Regions from separate parts of the Amorphus sp. 3PC139-8 genome, predicted to be linked through region 2. Evidence: predicted binding sites of a transcription regulator. Region 2 holds the regulator's gene; each other region holds the start of a gene.
The links. The regulator LexA, encoded in region 2, represses DNA repair genes until DNA is damaged. The targets are predictions, from matches to a motif close to TGTTCNNNNTGTGTTCNG.

Region 1 (4,765 bases), on a different contig from region 2:
GAGATTGGGCTGCAAAATGTCCCCTATTGCGACGCAGCACTTGCGTGCCCATCGGCAGATGGGCATGAAAGCGCGGGCAGCAGGTCGGTGCCAGCCGATGTTGGGAGGCGGGCCAACGATGCCCCCTGCCGTTGAGTCCTTTCGACCATCATTTTCTGGACGGTAAACGATGCGCATTACGATGATCGGCGCCGGCTATGTCGGGCTGGTTTCGGGGGCCTGTTTCGCGGATTTCGGCCACGTGGTGACATGCGTCGATTCCGATCCGGAACGGGTCGAGCGGCTCAATCGCGGCGAGGTGCCGATCTTCGAGCCGGGCCTGGAGGAGATCGTCGAGCGCAACCGCGAGGAAGAGCGCCTGTTCTTCACCAGTGCGCTGCCGGAGGCGGTGGGTGAGGCAGATGTCGTCTTCATCGCGGTCGGCACCCCGTCGCGTCGTGGCGACGGCCGCGCCGATTTGACCTATGTCTACGCTGCGGCCGAAGACGTGGCGCGGCACGTGTCGGGCTATACGGTGATCGTAACCAAATCGACGGTTCCGGTCGGCACCGGCGACGCCGTCGAGCGGATCGTGCGCGAGGCGGTTGCCGATATCGACGTCTCGGTGGTGTCGAACCCGGAATTCCTGCGCGAAGGGGCGGCGATCGAGGACTTCAAGCGTCCCGATCGGATCGTGATCGGGGTGGAGGACGAGCGGGCCAAGACGGTGATGAGCGAGGTCTATCGGCCGCTGTTCGTCAACCAGGCGCCGGTGATCTTCACCGGCCGGCGCACCGCGGAGCTGACCAAGTACGCCGCCAACGCCTTCCTCGCCACCAAGATCACCTTCATCAACGAGATCGCCGATCTGTGCGAGCGGGCCGGAGCCAACGTGCAGGAGGTTGCGCGCGGCATCGGTCTCGACAATCGGATCGGGTCCAAGTTCTTGCATGCGGGGCCGGGCTTCGGCGGCTCCTGTTTCCCGAAGGATACGCGGGCGCTGGTGGAAACGGCCCGCGAGTTCGAGAGCCCGTGCCAGATCGTGGAAAGCGTCGTGACGGTCAACGAGATGCGCAAGACGCGGATGGCCCAGAAGGTCGTCCGCGCCTGTGGCGGTACGGTGTCCGGCAAGACCGTCGCGTTGCTCGGCCTGACCTTCAAGCCGAACACCGACGATATGCGCGAAAGCCCGGCGATCGCGATCGCGGAGGCGCTGGTTGCCGCGGGCGCGACCCTGAACGGCCATGACCCGGAAGGCATGGAGCAGGCCAAGAAGGTGCTGCCGGCGGTGAATTATGCGGATACGGCGTATGCCTGCGTGGAGGAGGCCGATGCGGTGGTGCTCGTCACCGAATGGGACGCCTATCGCGCGCTTGACCTGAAGCGCATCAAGGATCTCGTCCGGGTCCCGATCTTCGTCGATTTGCGCAACGTCTATCGCCGCGCCGAGGTGGAACGCTACGGGTTCACCTATGTCGACGTCGGGCGGGGATAGCGCGTCGGTCGAAAAGCCGGGGCCCAAAAAGGGCGTGGGCGGCAGGCCGATGGCCTCCGTCCACGGTTGTGCCCGGACTATGACGGGCGGGATTTTCAAGGCGTGCGCCGTCTCAAGGTCACACGCGGGAACACATGCGGCTTGCGCATCGCATACGCTTTAGAACCGTTCCGCTTTTCACTGAAAAGCAGTCAGGCTCTCGCTGATTGTTTTGGCGCGTTTCCTGACGGCGAACCGATCTCCACTTCGCCTGGAAACGCTTTAAGGGACGTTTTTGACCGGGTCTTGGGTCACCCGCGCTCCGCGCGGTCACCCCTCGGCCCGTTGAGCTTCCTGGTTGCGCGCCCCGACCTGCTTGGATAGGCGGAGGCCCGGCTTTCGCCAGCAATCTCATTTCCGTCCCTTCGAGCGCCCGCTTCTCACGCGAATTTGCAGCGAGATGGAAGGGGAACCGAATTCCGCTTTCATCCCGCGTCAGCGGGCTTTGAACTCTTGGGCAGACCTTTCGGTCTTCGGTCCCGCGGCAGCACTGGCCGCCACGGACAAGCTTGCCGGGATCAGATCGTCCCTGGGATCAAACGACCCGCGGGATCACACGACCCCCATGACGATGGCGGCGATGAAAACGAACGCCGCTCCGAACAGAACCATGTTCAAACGTCGGGCATAAGCCATGACGCACCTCCCTGAGGCACGAGTACCGAAGCCTTAACTATACAGTCGGATGGGGAGGCTCGCCTAGCAAATTCGTTGCTGCGCCGCGGGGGGATATGGTGCGCTGCGGGACGGTAAGGCGAAAACCGGGGAAGATTTTGCTCTTCTGGCGTGAGCGTTCCGCGAGTTGGCGTGAACGTTTATTTATTCAGCGCAAATCCCGGACGCGAAACCGGTATCCATTTTCGCTGGGATTTGCGAAGCCAGCGCGCGACCGTGCGCCGGCCGGTCAAAAGGCGAGGAGCGGAGCGACCGGGAAAAAGGAAACAAGCCGCCCTCGCGTGAGCGAAAAGACCCCTCCCACTTTTCCTGGGCTTTGTTTGCAGTTGCATCCCTGCCGCTTGACTCCCGTCGTCGGGTTCGGAATCTTTTAGGAACAAAACACGAACAATCGTCGTGCCGCTTTGCTGTGGAGCCTCTCTCTCATGGCCTCCGTCCCGTTGTCAGATCTGCGCGCCCGGATCGCCGCTCTTGAAGGGCGTGCGGGCGGTGGCGTCTGGGGCCGTGCGGGTGAGGAGAGCCGCTCCAGGTCTGCTTCGGACGCGGAGCTGCGGTCCGTCCGCTTCGGTCTCGACATCGTGGAGCGGCTGTTTCCGCTCGAGGCTCGGCCGGAGGGAACGGTGCACGATCTCGCCGCCGCCGGCCATCGCGATGCCGGTGCGCTGTCGGGGGTCGCGGTGGCCGTGCTTGCCCGCATGGGACGGGCGGCGGGGCCGATCATCTGGGTTTGCGATGCCGTCACCGCCGGCGAGATCGGCGCGCTCTACGGTCCGGGCCTGGCCGCTTTCGGGATCGATCCCGCCCGGTTGGTGCTGGTCACGGCCAAGAGCGGGGCCGATGCCCTTTGGGCGGCCGAGGAGGCCCTTTCGGTCTCGCAGCTCGCCGCAGTGGTGGTGGAGATTGGTGGTGCCTCCCGGCTTTTGGACCTGACAGCGACCCGCCGGCTGGCGCTGCGCGCAGAGCGCCAAGACACGCCGGTCTTCCTGCTTCGCCCCGCCGGGCCGGATACGGCATCCGCCGCGCGTACCCGATGGCGGATCGCGCCGCGTCCGTCCACGCCCGATCCGTACGGCCTGGCCGGTCTCGGCCGACCCGGCTTCGCGCTTCAGTTGACCCGCAACCGCGGCGGCCCCACCGGCGCCGTCGATGTGGAGTTTCGCCCCTATGACCACCGTTTCCGACCGGCGCATCCTCTGCCTGTGGCTGCCCCGGCTTCCGACCGATCGGCGCGCCCGGGACCGGCGATGGTCATCGCCCTTCCACGCGCCTCCTGAACGGGGGCAGGGCCGCGCACTGCCGCGGGTGACCGTCGCCCAGGTGGGTTCGGCCCGCCTCCTCGCCGCCGTCGATCCGGCGGCTGAGGCGGCTGGGCTGGAGCCGGGGCTCGGCCTTGCGGAGGCGCGCGCGTTGGCGCCGGAGCTTCTGGTCGAGCCTCACGATCCGGAGGCCGATGCCGCCTTTCTGGATGCGCTTGCCACCGCGTGCGACCGCTATACGCCCCTGGTCGCGCTGACGCCGCCCGACGGGCTCCTGCTCGACATCGCCGGCTGCGCCCATCTCTTCGGCGGAGAGCCCAGCTTGTTGCGCGATCTGCGCGAGCGCGTGGTGCGTGCTGGGCTGTCCGCCCGGGCCGCGATTGCCCCGACGGCCGGCGCGGCCTGGGCGATGGCACACTATGGCAGCACCGACATCCTTACCGAAGACGGCGTCGCTGGGGCTCTTGCGCCGCTTCCCGTCGAGGCGCTGCGGATCGTCCCCGAGATGGCACGGACCCTGAAGCGCCTTGGCCTGAAGACGATTGCCGATCTCCGCATGCAGCCGCGCGCGCCGCTGGCCGCGCGCTTCGGACCGGAGCTCCTGCGTCGGCTCGACCAGGCGCTCGGCCAGGAGGACGAGCCGATTACGCCGCGCCGGCCGTTGCCGTTGCTCTTGGTGGAGCGCCGGCTTGCCGAGCCGATCTTCCAGTGGGATGTGGCGTCTGCCTATCTCGCCCGCCTGGCCGGTGCGCTGGAGGAACGACTGGAAGCGCGCGGCGAGGGGGCACGCAAGCTGGTTCTGGGGCTCTTTCATGCCGATGGCTCGGTGTCGGAAATCGCGGCTGCAACCACCGGCCCGGTGCGCGATCCGGGCCGCATCACCGCCGTGTTCGCGCCGAAACTCGAAGGGCTTGCCGCCCGCTGTACCATCGACAGCGGCATCGACCTTATCCGCTTGGCGGCGCACGAGACCGCGCCGACGAGCGCGCGCCAGGGCGATCTCGACGGCCATTTGCAAGCGGAAGCGGACCTGGCCCGGCTGATCGACATTTTGAGCGCGCGGCTGGGGGCCGATGCTGTCACCCGCTTGGTTGCCGGCGACAGCCACATTCCCGAGTTTGCCGCCACTGCAATGCCGGCCCAGCGGGTCGGCGCCCGATTTGATGGCACCAGTGCTCTCCACCAGCGCGCGACCGCGCGCCGGCCATACTCGGCCGCGCCCGCGCAGCCGCGAGCGAAGCGAGTTGGCGTGAGCGAGAAGAATCCTTTGCACCAACCGGAAGAGCCGCCGGAGCGGCCGTTGCGGTTGTTTTCCCGGCCC
Region 2 (4,765 bases):
TCAAAATCACGCGTACGGACGGCTCGGCGAGCACGGTCTCGACACAGGCTTGAAAGGCTTGCGCCATGGCCCCATCCAGCGCGTTCAGCTGGTCCGGGCGGTTGAACCGCATCTCCGCAACGCCGTCCGCAATGGTCAGCTTGATCGGTTCGCTCATGGCGCCCTCGCCCTCCCTCACACTCCGAGCCCCTTGTCCGGAACTTTCGTTCTTGCCGTCGACCTGAGATCCGGCAGGCTGACCTGTCGGCCCCTGCCCGCCGCGCTCAGACCGCTTCCCCGCGCGGGGCAAGGCCGTTGACCAACATCGACACCGCTCCGTCTGCGATCTCCGAGGCTGACATCGGTCCCTTCGGGTCGTACCAGCGCGCTACCCAGTTCAGCGAACCCGACAGGGTGAAGGTCATCAGGCGGGCGTCGCCTTGCGCGATGGAGCCGTCGCGCATGCCGTCTTCCACGACGCCGCGAATGGTCTCGTCGATCTCCCGTTTCAGGGCGCGAAATTTTAGCCGGCTTTCTTCCGCCAGTTCGGCATCGGCGGTCCGGGTCACGCAGATCCCGAAATCCTGGGTCATCACCAGCGCATATTCGCGCATCAGCGCGCGCAGGCGATCCATCCCGCTGCCGCCACGGGCCGCAGCCGCGTCGGCCGCCTCCCGCAGCGCCGAAAGCCCGCGTCCCACGCACTCGAACAGGATCTCATCCTTGTTGGAAAAGTAGTGATAGATCGTCGGCTTGGTGACGTTCAGCGCCGTCGCCACGTCGTCCAGCGAGGTCGCGTGGAAACCCTTCTGATTGAAGAACTGAACGGCGGTCGCAAGCACCGCCTCGCGCTTGCTCTCCCGTTCCCTCTCGCGCGCCTCGCGATTGGACCAGGGAGATTGGCGCGGCGAAAGGGTGGCCAAGGGGAATGCTCCGATGTCGCCTTCTTAAGCGTAAGCAATATACCCGCGAGTAAACAACAGTCAATCGATGCCGCCACAGCACGATTAGGCTGGCCGGCTGCTACGCGGTGACCGCCGACGCGGCCGACCCTTTGACAGCATCCGGGAAAAATGGTGCACAGTGTGCCACTAGCCGATCTCCAAAAGGCCCGGCTTTCGCCGCCACTTGTTCGCGCTTCGCCCCATCCATCGGAAACCGGACATTAACTCTTGCGGAACACATATGGAACGCGTACCTTACGTTCCTGATTTGTACGCGTCTTGGCTGGCTGCAAGCGAGGGGTGGGACCGACCTGATGCTGACCCGCAAGCAACATGAGCTCTTGATGTTCATTCATGAGCGGTTGAAGGAAACCGGGGTCCCGCCGTCGTTCGACGAAATGAAGGAGGCGTTGGCCCTCCGCTCCAAGTCCGGCATCCACCGTTTGATCACGGCCCTGGAAGAGCGCGGCTTCATTCGCCGCCTACCGAACCGGGCACGCGCGCTGGAAGTGATCCGGCTGCCGGAATCGGTTGGTCCTTCGCTGGCGGCCCCACGCAGCAAAGGCTTTTCCCCTGCCGTCATCGAAGGGTCGCGCGGCAAGGCACCGGCCTCCCCACCGCCGGCACCCGAGCCGAAAAGCACGGGCAACGGTCTGTCGATCCCGGTTATGGGCCGGATTGCCGCCGGTGTCCCGATCGAAGCGATCCAGCAGGAAAGCCATCAAATCACCGTGCCGTCCGATCTCGTGGGCGGCGGCGAGCATTTCGCGTTGGAAGTGCGCGGCGATTCCATGATCGAGGCCGGAATCCTGGATGGCGACACCGTCGTCATCAAGAAGTCCGACACGGCCGATAATGGCGACATCGTCGTGGCGCTGGTGGATGACGAAGAGGCGACCTTGAAGCGGCTGCGCCGGAAGGGCGCGTCGATCGCGCTGGAGGCTGCGAACCCGGCCTACGAGACGCGGATCTTCGGCCCCGACCAGGTGCGGATTCAAGGCCGGCTGGTGGCGCTGTTTCGCAGCTACTAGAGCATGTCCCGAATAAGGCGGAACCGGTGCTCGGCCTTCCCCTGCCCAAGACCTTCGGGACATACTCAAGCTATTGAATCTGGAGCGTTTCTTGTCGCTCGGATATGTCCATCCGAGCGGAGAGGTTCGAGAGCATTTCCAGGCGAAGTGGAAGCCGGTTCGCCATCCGGAAACGCGTTCGAACCGAACACTTGGAGCCGTTGGGGGTTCCGAGAAGAGCGCAATGATTCCAACGCGCGCTTGCCAAAGGCAAAAGCGCTACCGGCGCACCACGGGACGCGCATCCCAGGGGCGTGGCACCTTCGGACGGCCGCGCGTGAGGCGATAGAAGGGTGGATCGTCGATCCGCTTGAGCGCGAGCGCGCCGGTTTCGATCAACTTACGCCGATCGACCACCAAGAGTGGTCCAGTGCAATCGCGCGGCGCTGTGTGTCGCGTCACCAGGATCGTGGCGCGCTGGCAGTCCTCCAGGAAGGCCTGCGGCCGTTCCACGAAGGCGAGCTTGCCGTTCAGGATCCCCAAGCTGTGCGGGCTCTCTGTATTGACGGAGGACGCCGCCTCGGAGCCAGGCGGCCCGCGGACCAGCGGCAGCGTGCAGCCGAGCCCATCGCATAAAATGCCTGCCTTGACGCTCGGATCGTCCGCGGCGCGGGAATCGCCGTCGGCTTCCAGCCACATGCGCGCCACGAACGCACCGCCTTGCGCGACCGCGATGCGCAAACGCCCATCCGCCCCACGCACGGCGACCGTGCGGCCGTCATCGGCGATCAACACATCGGGGCGCGAAGCGAACGGCAAGAACGCGAGACCGGCGGCAATCGCACCGATTCCCAAAAACCGCCAGGATGTGGTCCACAAGGCCAGCCACAACAGGCCCGCTGCCATCGAGAGGACAGCCACAGCAGGAGTCCGGCCGACCGCCCCTGCCCCGGCGCTCAAATCCGCGACCATGTGAGCCACCGCGACGACCCCGTCGAGCCCCCAGCCCATCGCGGTGAGCGGAATCGGATCGAGGCCAAGCGGCATGAGCGCCACGGAGACGACGCCCGCCGGCATCACGACCAACGTCACCAGCGGCATCGCCAGGAGATTGCCCAGAAGTCCGAACGGCGCGATCCGGTGGAAGTGAAAGGCCCCGATCGGTCCGGTCGCAAGCCCCGCGATGAGAGAGGTGAGCGCCAGCCCGGCAATCCACAGTCCGCCCCAGCGGCCGATCCGCCGGATCCGTCCGGAATTTGCGGGCGGATCGCGGACGCGCTCCCGGCCGGCAAGCCACTCATAGGCCGCGACCAGAGCGATGACAGCCGCAAACGACATCTGAAAGCCCGGCTCGATTACCGCAGCGGGATCGATTGCCATGACGACCAGGGCCGCGACGGCCACCGAGCGCAGCGTCAGCGCCGGCCTGTCCGCCAGGATCGCCACCAAGGCGACCGCAAGCATGACGAAGGCTCTTAGCGTTGCGATCGCACCGCCCGACAGCACCAGATAGACGAAACCGGCCAGAAGAGCCGCCGCAGCAGCCCATTTGCGGATCGGATACGTCAGCGCGACCGAGGGCAGCGCGGCCAGGCCGAAGCGGATGAGCGTGAAGATGGTGCCGGCGACCAGCGCCATATGAAGCCCGGAAATCGCCAGGATGTGACCGAGGCCTGCCGCCCGGATCGCGTCCTGGGTGTCCTCCGGGATGCCGCCGCGGTCGCCCACCAGAAGCGTGGCGGCAAGCTCGCCGTTGCGGCCGGGAAGCGCCATCCGCAGCCGTTCGGCGATGTTCGCGCGCACATGCGCCACCGCCGCCACGACGCGAAGATCGAGCGGCGGCGATCCCAGGTTCGCGGGCTTCGGCAAGCCATAGGAAAACCCGCTGGCGCCGATCCCCTCGAAGAACAGACGCCGGGCGGAATTATAACCTCCAGGCGCGACGGGCCCGCGCGGCGGAGCAAGCCGCGCAATCGCGCGCACGCCATCCCCCACCTCCGGCCTATCTCCTCTGCCGCGCGCGGTCATCCGCACCCGATGCGGCATCCGCTCGCGCGTCAGCCCCTCCATCGAGACCACCCTCAGGACATAGCGCACCGCCCCGTCCGGTCTCGGCTCGCGCGTCTCGACGAACCCCCGCACCACGAAAGTGCCGTCATAAGGCACGACCGGCGCCTGCACCCGCGCCGTTTGTCCCGCAACGGCGGCCATGGCGAAAAGCACGGCGGCGCAAGTCGCCAGCGCCGCGAAGCCGAGCCGATGGCGCTGGCTGTAGACGGCGGCGAGCGAAACGGCGAGACCAAGGCCCGCAAGCGTCGGCCAGTGCGGTTCCCGCGGCAGCGCGAAATAAACCGCGATGCCAACCGCGGCGGCCACCGGCAACCAGAGAAAACCCCTGCCGCGATCGAGGTCGGTCTCCAGGCACTGCGCGACCCAATTGCGCACGCGGGACGGCAGCCCGCGCAGGCGCGCACTGCGCACCGATGCGCGAAACGGCAATGCGCGAAAGTGCGCAGCCCTGCGTCGAAGCCTCGACGTCGTCGTCGGCTCCTGCATTCCACCGCCCCAATGCTTTGGCGCGCCCCGCAGCCCATGCTAAACGAGCCGCGCCCGCCCCGGCGAAATCGTCCACCGGTAGCATGCGGGTTTTTTCGATAACCGAAAGAGGCATCCATGACGGCGCCCGTGGTCACGCGTTTCGCCCCCTCTCCGACCGGCTTCCTACACATCGGCGGCGCGCGCACCGCGCTCTTCAACTGGCTCTATGCCCGCCACACCGGCGGCAAGATGCTGCTCAGGATCGAGGATACCGACCGCGAACGCTCCACGGAC
Region 3 (4,765 bases), on a different contig from region 2:
CGCCACTTGCCGAGCCCGACCTGAACCAGCGAGCCGACCATCGAGCGCACCTGATTGTGGAGGAACGACCGGGCCGAGGCCTGCACGCTGATCTCGTCGGCGGCCCGCATCACGTCGAGCCGGTCAAGTGTCTTGTCCGGGCTCGCCGCCTGGCACTGTGCGGACCGAAAGGTCGTGAAGTCATGACGACCGAGAAGCGTCTGGGCGGCGGCATGCATCGCTTCGGCGTCGAGCGGCGCCGCCACCTGCCAGGCGTGCCCGGCGTCGAGGCAGAGCGGCGCGCGCCGGTTGACGATCCTGTAGAGATAGTGGCGCGCGCGGGCGGAAAAGCGCGCGTCGAAATCGTCCCCGACTTGGTCCGCAGCCACCACCGCGATCCTGTCGGGACGGAGGTGGGCGTTGGTGGCGTCGCGCACCGTATCGCTGGGCCAATCGCGGGGAAGGTCGACATGAGCCACCTGGCCAAGTGCGTGCACGCCGGCGTCGGTGCGCCCCGCCCCGCCGACGGTGACCGTTTCGCCCGCAAATGCCGCAATCGCCTGTTCTAGACGGCCCTGGACGGACTTTCCCTCCGCCTGGCGCTGCCAGCCAACGGTGCCGGCCCCGTCATATTCGATGATCAGTTTGTAGCGGGGCATGGAGGGACTGCCTGGAAGTCTGTCCGGTTGGTCCGGGAGCTGCCCCACCCTCCGCTCACTCCGGCGAAAGCCGGAGTCCTGTGAAGGTTTCGCAAGCACCCGTCGGATCGCCCTGGCTTCCGGCCTTCGCCGGAGTGAGCGCAAGATGGAACAGGCTGGGCTTTACAGCAGCTTCGCGCCCGGCTCCAGTCGGAGCCCGCGCAGGACGTCCTCCGCGGTCATCGGCGCCTTTCCGGCTCGCTGCACCTGGATCAGACGGAGGGCCCTGTCCCCGCAGGCAATCGTGCCCTCGCCGTCCAGAAGCGTACCCGGCACTCCCGATCCCTCGACCTTGCGAGTGCGCAGGATCTTCATGCGCTCGGCCTTGTCGCCCACCGGCACCTCGCACCAGGCACCGGGAAAAGGCGACAGCCCTCGGATTTGGTCGTGAACGGCGGCCGCCGGCTTCGACCAGTCGATCCGTGCCTCCGCCTTGTCGATCTTGTCGGCATAGGTGACGCCATCATCCGGCTGCGGCACGGCGTCGAGCGAGCCGCGCTCCAGCGCACCGAGGGCACGGACCATCAAATCGGCGCCGAGCCGAGCCAAGACGTCGTGCAGATCGCCGGCGGTCATGTCCTCGCCGATCGCCACGCGCTCCACCATGCACACCGGCCCGGTGTCGAGGCCCGCCTCCATCCGCATGATGGCGACGCCGGTCTCCTGATCGCCGGCCATGATCGCACGCTGGATCGGCGCCGCCCCGCGCCAGCGCGGCAACAGCGAGGCGTGGACGTTGAAGCAGCCGGCTTCCGGCACATCCAGTATCGTGCGCGGCAGGATCATTCCGTAGGCGATGACGATGGCGGCATCCGCCCCGTGGGCGGCAAAACCGGCGGCGGCCTCCTCGCCCTTTAGGCTCGACGGCGTCAGCACCGGCAGCCCGAAGCGCTCCGCCGCCTGATGGACCGGCGACTTGCGCGCCTCCATCCCCCGGCCGGCGCGGGCAGGCGCACGCGTATAGACGGCAGCCACATCATGGCCCTGGCCGACGATCTCCGTCAGCGTCGGCACGGCGAAGTCGGGCGTGCCCATGAAGACGAGCCTGAGCGGCATCCTCTCCCGTCTCCCTCAACTGCGATTTCCGGGAACGGGATCCGGGCGAAAACCGGGTCCCACGTAACCTGATCAGGCCAGGATCTTGGACTTGGAGTCGGCGTAGCGCGCCTGCTTGGCGAACTTTTTGGTGATACGGTCGCGCTTCAGCCGCGAGAGATAGTCGATGAACAAAACACCGTTCAGATGGTCGATCTCGTGCTGCAGACAGGTCGCCAAAATGCCGTCGGCATCGATCACCTGCGTCCGGCCCTCCCGGTCGAGATAGCGGATCGAAACCTGGGCGGGGCGCTCGACCTCCTCATAATATTCCGGGATCGACAGGCAGCCCTCGTTGTGGACGCTCATCTCTTCCGATTGCCAGGTGATCTCGGGATTCACCAGCGCCAGCGGCCGCTTCTCCTCGTCGTTGTGGGAGACGTCGCAGACCAGCACCCGCTCAAGCGCGCCGACCTGCGGAGCCGCAAGGCCGATCCCCGGCGCGGCGTACATGGTCTCCAGCATATCGTCGATCAGGGTGCGCACGCGGTCATCGACGGAGTCGACCGGGTCGGCCACCTTGCGCAGGACGGGATCGGGAAGGACGAGAATAGGGCGTTTCGACATAGCCTGGATTTATGGACTCAGAGGCTTTCGGTCAACGACAGCCGCGCCGGAAACGGCGATTCCGGCGCACGATATGCCGCATTTTTCACCTTGAACGAAAACGAGCGCAACCGTTGGCCGCGCCAACCGGAACAAAGCGCGAATCAGCTATAGTTCCTCCATGTCGGATCCGATTCTCGTTCTGTTCGGTCATGCGGTCACGCCGGCCGAGGCGCTGATTGTCGTCTCGGTGCTTGCGCTCGTGGCCCTTATCGTCGTCGTGCTGGCGCTTCTGCGTGCCAACCGCGCCCGGGCAGAAATCGAGCATCAAGCCCAAGAAAAAACCCGGGAATTGGAAACCCAGATCGCTGAAGTGATCCGCATGCAGGCGGAAACCTCCGGCCGGCTGCAGACGGTCGCCGAGGTGTTCGGCAGCCGCCAGTCGGAAATGACCCGCGCGCTGTCGGAACGCCTCGACGGCATGGGCAGCCGGATCGGCTCTTCCATGTCGGAAGCCTCCAACACCACTCACGACACCCTGCGCCAACTGCACGAGCGGCTTGCCGTCATCGACAGCGCCCAGAAAACCATGTCGGGCCTCTCCGACCAGGTCTCCCAGCTCGGCCGCATCTTTGCCGACAAGCAGAGCCGAGGCGCGTTCGGCCAGGGCCGGATGGAGGCGATCGTTCGCGACGGCCTGCCGGAAGACGCCTTCAGCTTCCAGCCGACGCTTTCCAACAACGCCCGGCCCGACTGCGCCATCCATCTGCCCAACGGTGCGCCGGACCTCTGCATCGACGCCAAATTTCCGCTGGAGTCCTTCGCCCGGATCGAGCAGGCGGAAACCGATCACGATCTGAAGGAGGCCCAGCAGGCCGCGCGTCGCGACCTGATCAAGCACATCGACGACGTGCGGAAGAAATATCTGATCCCCGGCGAGACCCAGGATCTCGCCTTCGTGTTCGTGCCGTCGGAATCGCTGTTCGCCCAGATCCACGAGCGGTTTCCGGAGGTGGTCCAGCGCGCCTATCGGGCGCGGGTGGTGGTGCTGTCGCCGACGCTGCTGCATCTGGCGATCCAGGTGGTGGTGACCGTCATTCGCGACGCGCGCATGCGCGAGGAAGCCCATGTCATTCGCGCCGAAGTCGGCCATCTGATGGACGACGTGAACCGGCTATTCGAGCGCGTGATGAAGCTGCAGCAGCATTTCGGCCAGGCCCAGCGCGACGTGGAGCAGATCGTGATCTCGGCGGAGAAGGTCTCCAAGCGCGGGACCCGGATCGAATCCCTCGAGCTCGATGACGACGAAGGCGACAAGGAAAGCCGGACCAAGCCGATGAAGGCCGCCAGCGGGGGCTGATCGCGCTTTCGGCTTGACGCCCTGTCTGCGAGACGGCACCTCGGCCCCATGAGCATCCTGTTTGCATCCCAAGGGTTCGGCGCCAACGCATGGCAGCCCGCCATCGAAGCCGCCGCCGGCGACCGTCCGATCGCCGTCGACGGCATCGACGCCTACGATCCGGAAACGATCCGCTACGCCCTGGTTTGGCAGCCGCCGCGCGAACGCCTCGCCGCCTTGCCGAACCTGGAGGCGATCTTCAATCTCGGCGCCGGCGTCGATGCGCTGCTTGCCGACCCGACGCTGCCCGACGTGCCGATCGTCCGCATCGTCGATCCGAACATGACCATGCGAATGACGGAATGGGTGGTGCTGCAGGTGCTGATGCATCACCGCCACGCGCTCGGCTATCTGCACCAGCAACAGCAAAGAGACTGGCGCGACCTGCCGCAGCCGCCGGCCGCCGTCGTGCGCGTGGGGATCATGGGGCTCGGCGCGCTCGGGGCCGATGCCGCTTCCGCGCTTGCCCGGCTCGGTTTCCAGGTCGCCGGCTGGAGTCGCACGGCGAAATCGGACCTTGAGATCGAAACCTTCGTCGGAGCCGGCGCGCTCGACGCCTTTCTCGGCCGGACCGACATCCTGGTCGTGCTGTTGCCGCTCACGCGGGACACCCACGGCCTCCTGAACCGGGAACTGTTTGCCAAGCTTGCCCAGGACGGCGCTCTGGGCGGCCCGTTCCTGATCAACGCCGGGCGCGGCCGGCTTCAGGTGGAAGCCGATATCGTGGCTGCCCTCGACAACGGTACCCTCAAGGGCGTCTCGCTCGATGTGTTCGAGACCGAGCCATTGCCGGCCGCCAGCCCGCTCTGGACCCGTCCGGACGTGATCGTCACGCCCCACGTCGCCGCCGACAGCTCACCGGATGCCATCTGCCGCAACATCTTCCAGCAGATTGCGGCCTACGAGCGCGGCGAAGGACTAAAGAACGTCGTGGATCGGGGGCTGGGATATTAGAATTTGCCCGTGACCGATTCTGGACGGGCAGACATTTCCAGCAGTGAATCGGCTGATAGCGACTGGCCACCCGTTTTTCTCCGCTCATTCCCGC

Region 1: a site for LexA is predicted at 2,561-2,578, ahead of HNS03_RS25015 (ImuA family protein). Genes of this name have one in related genera too.
Region 3: a site for LexA is predicted at 2,467-2,484, ahead of rmuC (DNA recombination protein RmuC). Genes of this name have one in related genera too.

The regions. Positions count from the first base shown of each region.
Region 1 covers NZ_JABJVY010000052.1:6,000-10,764, forward strand. Annotated here, with positions in the region: gene HNS03_RS25010 (UDP-glucose/GDP-mannose dehydrogenase family protein) at 170-1,474, shown strand; gene HNS03_RS25015 (ImuA family protein) at 2,614-3,462, shown strand; gene HNS03_RS25020 (DNA polymerase Y family protein) at 3,353-4,765, shown strand, end outside.
Region 2 covers NZ_JABJVY010000002.1:335,234-339,998, reverse strand. Annotated here, with positions in the region: gene HNS03_RS03930 (enoyl-CoA hydratase/isomerase family protein) at 1-157, opposite strand, end outside; gene HNS03_RS03925 (TetR/AcrR family transcriptional regulator) at 264-902, opposite strand; gene lexA (transcriptional repressor LexA) at 1,238-1,954, shown strand; gene HNS03_RS03915 (ComEC/Rec2 family competence protein) at 2,213-4,489, opposite strand; gene gltX (glutamate--tRNA ligase) at 4,607-4,765, shown strand, end outside.
Region 3 covers NZ_JABJVY010000028.1:38,465-43,229, reverse strand. Annotated here, with positions in the region: gene truA (tRNA pseudouridine(38-40) synthase TruA) at 1-638, opposite strand, end outside; gene fmt (methionyl-tRNA formyltransferase) at 801-1,733, opposite strand; gene def (peptide deformylase) at 1,806-2,339, opposite strand; gene rmuC (DNA recombination protein RmuC) at 2,500-3,678, shown strand; gene HNS03_RS21125 (2-hydroxyacid dehydrogenase) at 3,727-4,671, shown strand.